3 regions of the Cribrihabitans neustonicus genome follow, and region 3 is predicted to be linked to each of the others. Evidence: riboswitches for the same ligand, from Rfam matches in the RefSeq annotation. Region 3 holds a riboswitch; each other region holds the start of a gene.
The links. Region 3 has a riboswitch for cobalamin ahead of ACOHWE_RS08005 (aromatic ring-hydroxylating oxygenase subunit alpha). Riboswitches for the same ligand answer to the same signal wherever they lie in the genome.

Region 1 (3,997 bases), on a different contig from region 3:
GGCGGGCAGGACCGCCAGCGCAATGCCCTTGCGGCGGGCAAGGTCCTGGAGGGTTGCCAGCCCGTAAGACCAGTAGCTTTCGCCGCCGATCAGGCGGACGAGGACACCCTTGGCGCCCTGCAGCGTCTGTTCCGCGTAAACATCGACCGAGAGCGGGTGCTTCAGCGCCACCAGATTGGCGAGCCGCAGCGAGGGCAGCTTGCCGTCTGCCCGGTGCCAGCCAGCCGCAAAGGCGCCGAGATCGCTGTCGGAAAACGATAGCACCACGAGGTCGCCAGGCGTCTGCCCGAGGTCCTGCGGGGTGTCGGTTTCGTCAAGGCCGTGGCTTTCGCGGAAGACGACGTGCATGGGTCAGTTCCACTGCCTTGAGGGTCGTTTGGAAGCCGGGAGGGCTGCGCCCGGCCTCGGGTGGGTGCGAAGCGCCCTCCCGTTTTGCCGGAGGCAAACCTCCGGTTTGACGGGGAGGCCGGGCGCGGCCCGGCCTATCGGCCGGGCCAGGCATGTCAGTATGCGCTGCGCCCGCATCAGGTTTACGCCCCCAGTTCGGCGCGGATCGCCTGCTCGTCGATGTCGTGATGCTCGGCGATCACCACCAGCTGGGTCTTGCGCGGCTGCGCCCCCCATGGCTGGTCGTACTGCGCGCGCAGGCGTTCGCCCACAGCCTGAACCAGCATCCGCATCGGCTTCCCCTCCACCGCGACATAGCCTTTGACGCGCAGGATGTTACGTTCGCGGGCCAGCTTCACGATGGCATCCTGCAGCGCCTGCGGGTCGGAGACTTCGCCCATTTCGACCACGATGCTCTCGAAATCGTCATGCTCGTGGTCGTGGTGGCCGTCGTGGTGGCTGGGGCGGGCCTCCAGATCGTCTTCGGCGGCGGCGCCCAGGCCCAGGATGATGCGCGGGTCGATGACGCCTTCGCTCATCGGCAGGATCGGCAGCTTGCGCGGCGCCTCGGCCTCGATCACGGCGCGGGCTTTCTCCACCCCCTCATCGCCGGCCAGGTCGGCTTTGGACAGAAGCACGATGTCGGCACAGGAGATCTGGTCTTCGAACACCTCGGACAGCGGGGTTTCGTGGTCGATGCTGTCATCGGCCTCGCGCTGGGCCTGCACGGCGTCGAGATCAGGGGCGAACTGGCCCTTGGCGACGGCCTCGGCATCGGCGAGCGCAATCACCCCGTCGACGGTGATGCGCGAGCGGATCGCGGGCCAGTCGAAGGCCTTCAGCAGCGGCTTCGGCAGCGCCAGGCCCGAGGTCTCGATCACGATGTGGTCGGGCTGCTCGGGCAGGGCCATCAGCTGCTCGATGGTAGGGATGAAATCATCCGCCACGGTGCAGCAGATGCAGCCGTTGGCGAGCTCCATGATGTTCTCCGCCGGGCAGTTTTCATCGGCGCAGGACTTCAGGATGTCGCCGTCCACTCCGGCGGTGCCGAACTCGTTCACCACCACGGCCAGGCGCTTGCCCTGCGGGTTCTGCATCAGGTGGCGGATCAGCGTGGTTTTGCCCGCGCCAAGGAAGCCGGTGATGATGGTGACAGGGATCTTGTTGAGATCGCTCATGATTACTCCTCGGAAGGGAAGCCGGCCGGCGGGATGCGGGCGACAGATTGTTTGCGGAAAGCGGCGGGGCGCTCGCGCCAGGGCACGAGACCGTCAGCAGTAGCGGCATAGGCGGCGGCACCTTCGAGGATCTCGCCCACGTGCTGGTCCGGGTCCATGTCGCCGTAGATGTAGCTCCAGCGTTCCTCGCCGCCGGTGAGCGCCACCGAGCAGCCGCGCGAACAGGCCGACAGGCACTTCACGCCGCGCACGGTCACGCCCTCGGGGATGCCTGCTTCCTTGAGGGCTGCAAGCAGGATGCTGCCGGGGCGCGGCGCCTCGGGATCTGTGCCCTCGCGGCGGCAGGTCAGGCAAACGGTCAGGGTCACCGGGTCTTGCGGGCTGGCGGGGTCTGCCGCCTGATCATCAGCCATCTCGTGCGTCTCCTGTCGCGGCAGGCAGGCGGGGACGGCCAGAAAGGGGCGCACGGGTGCAGGCCCCTCAACCGGTCGCGGCACACCCCGTCCGCCCGTTGAATTCACGTCGCTGGCAGGTCTCCCGGCTTACGGATCCCAGAGCCGGTTGGCCCTGACGGTCATCCTGCCTTCCCGGCGCGCAGATGCGCGGCCAGTGGCATGGCAACCTCTCCGGTCACGGTCGCGGGGGCGGCTGTTCTTGAGCCCTCCCCCAAATTCATGGGGGCCGGGCCTTCACATTCCCTCTTCGCCTGCGGTTGCAGGAACCAGCAAAACCCCCTTGCGCTATCGCGGGCTTCTTTGTCAAGACATGGGTAAACCAGCAGGAGGCCCCCCGTGAGTGAAAAGTCTGAAACCGGCATTTCGGAGCAAGAAGCCGCCCGCCACGCGTCGAAGATGGCGAAGAAGAAGGCTGCGCGCGACCGGATGATGAAAACAAAGGAGGGCGAGAAGGGGCTGATCATCGTCAACACCGGCCCGGGCAAGGGCAAATCGTCCTCCGGTTTCGGCATGATCATGCGCTGTATCGCCCACAAGATGCCTTGTGCCGTGGTGCAGTTCATCAAGGGCGCCTGGGCCACCGGGGAGCGGACGCTGATCGAGGAGAACTTCGGCGATCTCTGCCAGTTCTACGCGATGGGCGAGGGCTTTACCTGGGAGACCCAGGACAAGGCCCGCGACATCGCTGCCGCGCAGAAGGGATGGGAGAAGGCCAAGGAGATGATTCTGGATGAGCGCAACGCAATGGTGCTCTTGGATGAAATCAACATCGCGCTGCGCTATGAATACCTCGATTTGCAGGAGGTGCTGGAGTTCCTGGTGGAGCACAAGCCGCCGATGACCCATGTGGTGCTGACGGGCCGCAACGCCAAAGAGGAGCTGATTGAGGTCGCCGACCTGGTGACCGAGATGGGCCAGGTGAAGCACCCGTTCCGCGCAGGCATCAAAGCGCAGAAGGGCGTCGAGTTCTGAGGATTTCGCGGCCGTTTTCTCCGGAGGCTCCGGCAGGCGGCATAAGCTCGGACGCGGCGCCAGGCCTTGAAACGTTCCGGCTTGGGGTATCTCGGCTTGCGTTGAAATCACCGGCTTGAGGTTTTGCGCTTTGCTTCGCAAATCGCGGGGGGCGGGGGCGGCGCCTGCGGCGCCGCCCCCGCCCGGCCCAACGCTTTCCGGGGCGCCGCGAGGCGCATCGCGGAAGGGGCGGGAGTGCTTCCGGTTCGTTCGGCACCTAAGGTCAGAAATGCTGCCCCGTTGTTTCGCGTGCGAAACATCGGGGCAGGCGGGCTGATACTTTTTGTAGGCGCTGCAGTGCCTGCGGGCGCGGATATCTGGGGCGGGGCAACGCGGGCAGGTGATATACCGGTCTGCCGGGCGCCAGCGGGCGGCAGGCGGTCCGGCACGGACCCGGCTTTGCCGAAACGGTGGAAGAGGAATAAAAGGGTGGAAGAGGAATAGAAGCCGCGCATCGCAGGCGCGCGCGGGGGCGGTCCATCGGGTTCTGGCTGCCAGTTTATCCCAGCCAAATCCGCACGCCCTTTCGAGGAACCGCTTTGCCGCAGCCAAACCGCCGCCGCGTGCGAGCGCGCCGGCGATGCGCGGCGGCCTCCGGCCTTGTTCCGCGCGTACCGGTGCTCAATGCCTGGCCTGCCCTTGATGGGGGCAACTGGGCGGGGAGAAACCGCGCGCCCGGCTGAAGGCCGGGGAGCGTGCGTCCGTGATACGCAGCCGGTGTTTCGCACCGGACCGAAGCCGCGCGCACCCTGCGCCTCAAGCCGCCAGCTGCGCGGCCTTGCCCTCGACATAGGCATCCACCGCCGAGCGCTGGGTCTCGTCCAGGCGCAGGCCGAGCTTGGTGCGGCGCCACAGGTAGTCGTCGCCGCTCCGCACCCATTCCCTCTGCACCGCCCAGTCCAGCTCGCGCGCGGTGATGGTGGCGCCGAAGTCCTGGCCCAGGTCCGCGGCCTCCCTGGCGTCGCC
Region 2 (3,997 bases), on a different contig from region 3:
CGGGGCGGGCGTCCTTCAACCTCGACACCTGGGCAATGGACGGCGCGCTGCTCGACGCGGTGGCGGGCCAGGCGGCGGGGGCGGAGATCTGCATCGGCGAGGGCTCGATGGGGCTCTACGACGGCGTGGCGACGCGCGGCCAATCCGGGTTCGGGTCTTCGGCGGAGACCGCAAAGCGCATGGGCTGGCCGGTGGTGCTGGTGGTCGATGTGGGCGGGCAGGCGCAGTCGGCGGCGGCCACGGCGCTGGGGTTCCGGGCCTATGATCCGGAACTGCCCTTTGCAGGTGTGATCCTGAACCGGGTCGCCAGCCCCCGGCATGAGCGGCTGACGCGGCTTGGCATGGAGAAGGCGGGCATCAGGGTGCTGGGCTCCCTCCCCCGCCGCGGCGACCTCACCCTGCCGGAGCGGCATCTGGGCCTCATTCAGGCGGTGGAGCATCCCGATCTGGAAGCGGCCATCGCGGGTTATGCGGCGTTCCTGCGGGAGCATGTGGACCTGGAGGCCATCAAGTCGGCCGCCCTGGCGGGCGCGGCGCCCGGCCCAGCCACGCTCCCCGAACCGCCCGCGCAGCGGATTGCGCTGGCGCGCGATGCGGCGTTTTCCTTCACCTATCCGCACCTGCTGGAAGGCTGGCGCGCGGCCGGGGCGGAGATCCTGCCGTTCTCACCGCTGGCGGACGAGGCCCCGGCCCCGGACGCCGATCTGGTCTGGCTGCCCGGCGGCTATCCTGAGCTGCATGGGCCAGCGCTGGCCGCGGCAGACACCTTCCGCGCGGGCCTGCGCAAGCACGCTGAGACACGGCCGGTGCATGGCGAATGCGGCGGCTACATGGCGCTTGGCGAGGCGCTGATCGACAAGCAGGGCAACCGGCACCGGATGGCCGGGCTGCTGGGACTGGTGACGTCTTACGAAAAGCGCAAGTTCCACCTTGGCTACCGCCGCGCCGTTCTGGAGGCGGGGATGCCGGGCTTTGCCGCGGGCTGCGCCCTGCGCGGGCATGAATTCCACTATTCCACCATCCTGGACGAGCCCGACGCGCCCTTGGCCCGGGTGATGGACGCCGACGGAAACCCGGTGCCCGAGACCGGATCGGTCAAGGGGCATGTCACCGGCACTTTCTTCCACCTGATCACCGGAGAGCGCGCATGAGCGGTTTCGTGAGTTTCGTCTCCTCCGGCCCCGGCGACCCTGAACTGCTGACCATCAAGGCGGTGAAGCGGCTAGAGGCGGCGGATGCGGTGCTGTTCGACGACCTGTCGTCGGGGCCGATCCTGTCCCACGCCCGCGCTGACGCCGATCTGGTCGGCGTCGGCAAGCGCGCAGGCCGCCCCTCGCCCAAGCAGGACCACGTAAGCCAGCTCTTGGTGGAATACGCCTCTTCCGGCGCGCATGTGGTGCGGCTGAAGTCCGGAGACTCGGGTGTCTTCGGGCGGCTGGAAGAGGAAATCACCGCGCTGCGCGCAGCCGGCATCGGTTTTGAGATCGTGCCCGGCGTCACCGCGGCCTCGGCGGCGGCGGCAGCAGCGAACATCCCGCTCACCCGGCGGATGACGGCGCGGCGGCTGCAGTTCATCACCGGCCATGACGTGACCGGCGGGCTGCCGGAGAACCTGAACCTCGCAGCCCTCGCGGATCCCGAGGCGACCACCGTGGTCTACATGGGCAAGCGCACCTTTGCGGCGCTGGCGGAAAAGCTGATGCAGGCGGGGCTGCCGCCGGAAACCCATGCGCTGGTGGCGCTGGGGGTCTCGACGCCTGCGCAGTCGCTCTATTGCCACACGGTGGGCGAGCTGCCGCAGGTCCTGCGCAAGATGGAGACCAGCGCGCCGGTGCTGATCCTCTACGGGCCCTTGGCGGACAGCGAGCTGCCCGCCGCACCAGACCACGCATCACCGAACGCATGAGCCGCCCCGCCATCACCCTCTGCCGCACCTGCCGCGATGCCGCTCCGGAGCTGCTGCCGCAGCTGGCGGCTGCCTTGCAGGAGGCAGGGCTGGCGGCGGATCTGGCTGAGGCCGATTGCATGTCCGGCTGCCGCCGCCCGCAGACGCTGGCGGTGCGGCAAAGCGGCAAGACCGCCTATCTGTTCGGAGGAATCAGCGCCGCCGACCTGCCGGACCTGATGACCTTCCTGAGGTTGTATGCCGGGAGCCTCGATGGCGATTTCGCCGATGCCCGCCCGCTGGGAGCCCTGCGGTTCAAGGCGCTGGCCCGCATCCCGGCGCACGGATGCTGAGCCGCCGTCTGCCGCGGGCGGGAAAGATTCCGGCCCGGAATTTTGGCCGGAGAATCTCCATTTTCCGGGGCCCTGCCGCGAAGCATGCGCAACAGGACGGTTTCAGCCTTGACCAGAGCGGTGCGCGGCGGGCAAAACAAACTGATACGGTGTCCAGTGGTGCCAAGCGCCAGGACTGAAACGGGAATGAGGAACGGCGGACCAAATCGCGGCGCCGCAGCCTCAACCGCCCCCGCGACTGTGAGCGGCGAGCGGCCGTCCAATGCCACTGGCGCAAGCCGGGAAGGTGGACGGCAGCAGCGACCCGCGAGTCAGGAGACCGGCCGTAGCGCAACGGAACACTTGTGCCGTCGGGTGTGACGGCAAGGAGGACAAGACATGACGACGAAAACGCTTAAGGCATCCGCCGCCGGCACCAGCCTGATCCCGGCCCTGTTTGCCGTGGTTCTGGGCCTGGGCATCATCACGCTGACCGGCCACGTGCAGGCCTCCGCCCTGCATGACGCCGCGCATGACGTGCGCCACGCCACCGGCTTCCCCTGCCACTAAGGCCATGTTCAGCCGTATTCTGACCAGCGGCCTTTTCGCTGGTGCTGCAGCAGGGTTGATTACCGCCCTGCTGCAGCTCGTTTTCGTGCAGCCGGTGCTGCTGCATGCCGAACTCTATGAATCCGGTGAGCTGGTGCATTTCGGGGGCGCGGCCATCTCGGCGCATCCCGAGCTGCCGGGCGCTGACCTGATGCGCGACGGGCTCAGCATCATCTTCACCATGCTGACTTACACCGGCTATGCGCTGGTGATGGTGGCGCTGATGTCGCTGGCCGAGCGCCAGGGCCATGCCGTCACCGCCCGCAGCGGCCTTCTGTGGGGTCTGGCGGGCTTCATCACCTTCCACTTTGCGCCCGGCCTGTCGCTGGCGCCCGAGGTGCCGGGGGTGGCGGCTGCGGACGTGGGACTGCGCCAGGTCTGGTGGACGCTGACCGTCGCCGCGGCCGGTGTTGCCATGTGGCTCATTGCCTTTGGCGGCGGGCTTACCGCCTATCTGATCGCTGCCGTGCTGCTGCTGGCCCCCCATGTGGCAGGCGCGCCGGAGCCGGAAAGCTTCTCCGGTCCGGTGCCGACCGAGATCGGCGCGCTGTTTGCCGCCCGCGCCTTCGGCGTCGGCATGGCGGCCTGGGTGCTCTTGGGCACATTCGCCGGCCATTTCTGGCAGGCGGAAGGCAAGCGCGAAGCGGCCGCGGCCTGATCCGCAGCACTTTCCGCCCCCGCTGGCCGCAGACCGGCGGGGGCGTTCTATTGATGAGGATGAGAAAATGTCCCGCTCTCTTGCTCTTTTTGCCATCGGGCTGGTCTTTGGCGGCGGCGCGGGCTTCGTGACTGCGGCCGGCAATGGCGTCACCTTCGACGGCCACGACCATGGCGGCCCGGCGCATCACGGCGGCGGCCAGGCGGAGATCGCCGGCCATGCCCATGGCACCGCCACCGACCTGCCCGCGGGCGGCGATGCGCCCCGGGTGGCGCTCGAAGTGATGAAGGACCCGATGTCCGGCTGGAACCTGCAGGCCACGACGGAGAACTTCCGCTTTGCACCGCAGAATGCCTCTGCCGCGGATGCAGCCGGAGAGGGCCATGCGCATGTCTATGTGAACGGCGAGAAGGTCGCCCGGCTGTACGGCGAGTGGCTGCATATCCCCTCCCTGCCCGCGGGCAGCGCCGAGGTGACGGTTTCGCTCAACAGCAACAGCCACAGCCCGCTGAC
Region 3 (3,997 bases):
TTCCTGCATTACACGCTGCCGCAATATGACGTGGTGCGCATCGTCAACACTTACGAGGAACGTCAGGAGCTTAACGACTGGACCCGGATCTTCTGGTCGACACCGGACGATCAGTCGGCCGAGCTGCAGAACCGCGATGTGCAGTTCATCCAGGCGGTGCGCCCCAACGGCCGCGCCATCGTCTACCGTAACGAAGACACCGGTTGGAACTGGCCGCCCTATTTCAAGTTCGACACCGCGAACCTTTATACCGATGCCAATGATGCGATCTCCACCAAGGCCAACCCCGAGTGGGTGGCGGTGATGCATTACGGCTGGCGCAACGAGTTCCTGTCGGCCTTTCCCAACGCGGTCTCGATCAAGACGGTGGCCGGGCCTGACGACAAGCCCACCAACTGGCCCACGATTATCATCCTGGTACTGCTGGCAGCGCTGTTCTGGGCCATTTACGTGCGCTGGCGCCGCTTCCGCCGCGCCCGGATCGACCCGATGGTGGAGCAGGTGGAGGACAGCTTCTACGCCGCGGGCGATGCGATCTCCGAACGCGGCGGCCGGTTCAGGCGCTGGCTGGACAGCTGGAAGTCGAAGTGACCACGGGCGGCCGTCCCACGGGGCGGCCGCGCAGTCACACGATCCGGTAGGTGTTCTGGACCATTCCGGTGCCAAGCCGGCGCGAAGCCATCAGCTCCAGCCCGATGTCGCTGTCGAGAGGCCCGAACAACGGAATGCCGCTGCCAATCAGCACCGGTACCGTGGTGATGGTGAGATCGGCGATCAGCTCTTGGCGCAGGAACGATTGCACCAGTCTGCCGCCATCAATGTAGGCGCGTCTCCAGCCTTCCTGCTGCAGCTCTTGCATGAGGCCGGCGGGAGACGCGCGGCTCAGCCGGACCTTGTCCTGCAGGTGCCCGGGAACGTCCCCGCTGGTCAGGCTGCTGCTCAGGACGATCACGGGCTTTGAATAGGGCCACTGTCCGAACCCGAGCACGTTGCGGAAAGACCCCGTCCCCATGACAAGGCCGTCGACGCTGTCCATGAAGGCGGCAAAGCCGCTTTCCTCGTCGCTCGTGCCTGGCTGCCGGGTCAGCCAATCGAGCGAATGGTCCTGCCGGGCCACGTATCCGTCCAGGCTGGTTGCAATGAAAACATGGCCAGTCGTCATCTGAAACTCCCTCAACCCCTGCCGCCTCGTGCCGCCAAGTATACCCGGAAAGCGTGTCTGTGTGCAGGCGTGCAGCTGGCCTTTAGCCTGGGCAGCGATTCGGAGGGCGCCGCGCTGGAAAGCGGCGGGTCCTCAGGGCCTTGCCGCAAACAGAGGGCAGAGTGCCGGTTTGATATCCCGCCGCCTGAACCGGCTCCGGGACGCAGAACCCCTATGTCTTTTTCCGGTTTCGGCCGGTCGGATTTGTCGCCGTCAAGACCGTGGAAAGAGGGCAATTTCCGCCGCAGCAAGGTGCCGTCCTTCGGGGCGGAGAATTGGGAAGCTGGTGAAATTCCGGCACTGCCCCCGCAACGGTGAACCCGGGCAAGGCATGGCAGATCACCACTGAGGCGCGCGCTTCGGGAAGGTGCCATGCCCGCCGCAGGCGGCCCCGGGCAAGTCCGGAAACCAGCCTTGCCAGGAAACGTCAACCGCGGGCAGCGGCAGGGCGGTTGCGGGCGCGTGCCAGCGGCCTCTCCCGGCTCATGCCCGCACCCAGCCAACAGGGCCGCGGGGATGCGGCTTCAGGAGAGATGCAGATGCTTCAGGACAGCGAAATCCTGGCCAAGCTGATGGCGCGGCAGCAGAATTATTCCCTCGAACAGGCGTTTTATACTGATCCGGGCGTTTTCGATCTGGACCTGCGCCAGATCTTCTACCGTGAGTGGCTGTTTGCCATCCCCGCCTGCGAAATCCCGAAGCCCGGGAATTACGTCACCCACCAGGTCGGCAGCTACAACGTCATCATCGTGCGCGGCAGCGATGGAGAGGTGCGTGCCTTCCACAACGCCTGCCGCCACCGCGGCTCGGTGGTCTGCAAGGCGAAGAAGGGCAGTTCGCCCAAGCTGGTCTGCCCCTACCACCAGTGGACCTACGAGCTTGACGGCAAGCTCCTCTGGGCGCGCGACATGGGTCCGGATTTCGACGCCTCCAAACACGGGCTGAAACCGGTCCACTGCCGCGACCTTGCCGGGCTGATCTACATCTGCCTCGCCGATCAGGCCCCCGATTTCGACACCTTCGCGGAACTTGCGCGCCCCTACCTGACGCCGCATGACCTCACGAACGCGAAGATCGCGCATGAAAGCACCATCGTCGAGAACGGCAACTGGAAGCTGGTCTGGGAGAACAACCGCGAGTGCTACCACTGCGGCGGCAACCACCCTGCGCTCTGCCGCACCTTCCCCGAGGATCCTTCCGTCACCGGCGTCGAAGGCGGCGAGACCCCGCCGCACCTGCAGAAGCATTTCGACCGGATCGAGGGCGCGGGCTGCCCGGCGCAGTTCCAGATCGACGCCCGCGGCCAGTACCGCCTGGCGCGGATGCCGCTGAACGAAGGCGCCGAGAGCTACACGATGGACGGCAAGGCCGCGGTCGCCAAGCCGCTCGGCCGGGTGCCCTTCGCGGATGCGGGCACGCTGCTGAAGTTCCACTACCCGACCACCTGGAACCACTTCCTGCCGGATCACTCCATCGTGTTCCGCGTGACCCCGATCAGCCCGACCGAGACCGAAGTCGCTACCAAGTGGCTGGTCCACAAGGACGCGGTGGAGGGGCAGGACTATGACCTCAAGCGCCTGACCGAGGTCTGGACCGCCACCAACGACGAGGACCGCATCGTGGTCGAGGACAACCAGCGCGGCATCAACTCGCCCGCCTACGAGCCCGGCCCGTACTCGCCGAGCCAGGAAAGCGGCGTCATCCAGTTCACCAACTGGTACGGTGCGCAGCTCATGCGCGCGCTGACCGGGCGCAACCTGATCGCGGCGGAGTAAGCGCATGGGACTGCTTGCGAATTTCGAGACGCTGGACGAAACGCTGGCGTGGAAGGACGACGAGATGCTGGAATGCGTCACCGTCGTGCCGGAGGCGCCCAACACCGCCACCTTCAGCTTCCGCGCGCCCTCGGGCTGCTGGTTCAAGTACCAGCCCGGCCAGTTCCTCACGCTGGAGCTGCCGGTGCCCGAAGGCACCGTCTGGCGCACCTACACGATCAGCTCCTCGCCCTCGCGGCCCTTGTCGATCTCGGTCACGGTGAAGGCGCAGGCGGACAGTATCGGCACCCGCTGGATGCTCGACCACCTGCGTCCGGGGATGCGGCTCAAGGCCTCCGGACCCGCGGGTCTCTTCACCCTGCCGAAGCGGCCGAACGGCAAGTTCCTGTTCATCTCCGCAGGCTCCGGCATCACGCCCAGCCTGTCGATGACCCAGTACCTGTTCGACCGCGGCCAGTCGCCCGACGTCTGCTTCATAAACTGCGCCAAGCGCCCGAGCGAGATCATCGCCCGCCGCCAGCTTGAAGGCATGGCGGCGCGGGTGCCGGGCATCAAGCTTCATTTCGTGGTGGAGGAGGACGACCCCTACCAGGTCTGGACCGGCTACCGCGGCCAGCTCAACCAGATCATGCTCGGCCTGATGGCCCAGGACTACCTGGAGCGCGAGGTCTACTGCTGCGGCCCGGATGCCTTCATGCAGGCGGTGCGCGACATGCTGAACGGCCTCGGCTTCGACATGGAGAACTACCACCAGGAAAGCTTTGGCGCCCCGGTGGAGACCGAAGCCGACGCGCCCGAGATCGACGATGTGGTGCCCGCCGACACGGCCCCGGCCGTAATCCGCTTCGCCGCCTCCGGGGTCACTGCCGCTTGCGCCGAAACCGATACGGTGCTGGCAGTGGCCAAGGCTTCCGGTCTCAACATCCCCTCGGGCTGCACCTTCGGCATTTGCGGCACCTGCAAGGTGAAGAAGACCGCGGGCGACGTGCACATGGTGCACAACGGCGGCATCTCGGAAGAG

Region 1: another riboswitch for cobalamin. It lies ahead of ACOHWE_RS11910 (DUF1636 family protein); the one in region 3 lies ahead of ACOHWE_RS08005 (aromatic ring-hydroxylating oxygenase subunit alpha).
Region 2: another riboswitch for cobalamin. It lies ahead of ACOHWE_RS11980 (CbtB domain-containing protein); the one in region 3 lies ahead of ACOHWE_RS08005 (aromatic ring-hydroxylating oxygenase subunit alpha).

Annotation. Positions count from the first base shown of each region.
Region 1 is NZ_JBMERQ010000004.1:108,220-112,216, reverse strand. It holds gene cobN (cobaltochelatase subunit CobN) at 1-348, opposite strand, end outside; gene cobW (cobalamin biosynthesis protein CobW) at 531-1,565, opposite strand; gene ACOHWE_RS11910 (DUF1636 family protein) at 1,568-1,978, opposite strand; cobalamin riboswitch at 2,076-2,306, opposite strand; gene cobO (cob(I)yrinic acid a,c-diamide adenosyltransferase) at 2,357-2,992, shown strand; gene glpD (glycerol-3-phosphate dehydrogenase) at 3,788-3,997, opposite strand, start outside.
Region 2 is NZ_JBMERQ010000004.1:121,794-125,790, forward strand. It holds gene ACOHWE_RS11965 (cobyrinic acid a,c-diamide synthase CobB) at 1-1,151, shown strand, start outside; gene cobA (uroporphyrinogen-III C-methyltransferase) at 1,148-1,906, shown strand; gene ACOHWE_RS11975 (DUF1636 family protein) at 1,903-2,238, shown strand; cobalamin riboswitch at 2,369-2,580, shown strand; gene ACOHWE_RS11980 (CbtB domain-containing protein) at 2,617-2,787, shown strand; gene ACOHWE_RS11985 (CbtA family protein) at 2,792-3,484, shown strand; gene ACOHWE_RS11990 (hypothetical protein) at 3,552-3,997, shown strand, end outside.
Region 3 is NZ_JBMERQ010000002.1:609,984-613,980, forward strand. It holds gene ACOHWE_RS07995 (DUF1523 family protein) at 1-591, shown strand, start outside; gene ACOHWE_RS08000 (dihydrofolate reductase family protein) at 626-1,162, opposite strand; cobalamin riboswitch at 1,435-1,632, shown strand; gene ACOHWE_RS08005 (aromatic ring-hydroxylating oxygenase subunit alpha) at 1,741-2,976, shown strand; gene ACOHWE_RS08010 (FAD-binding oxidoreductase) at 2,981-3,997, shown strand, end outside.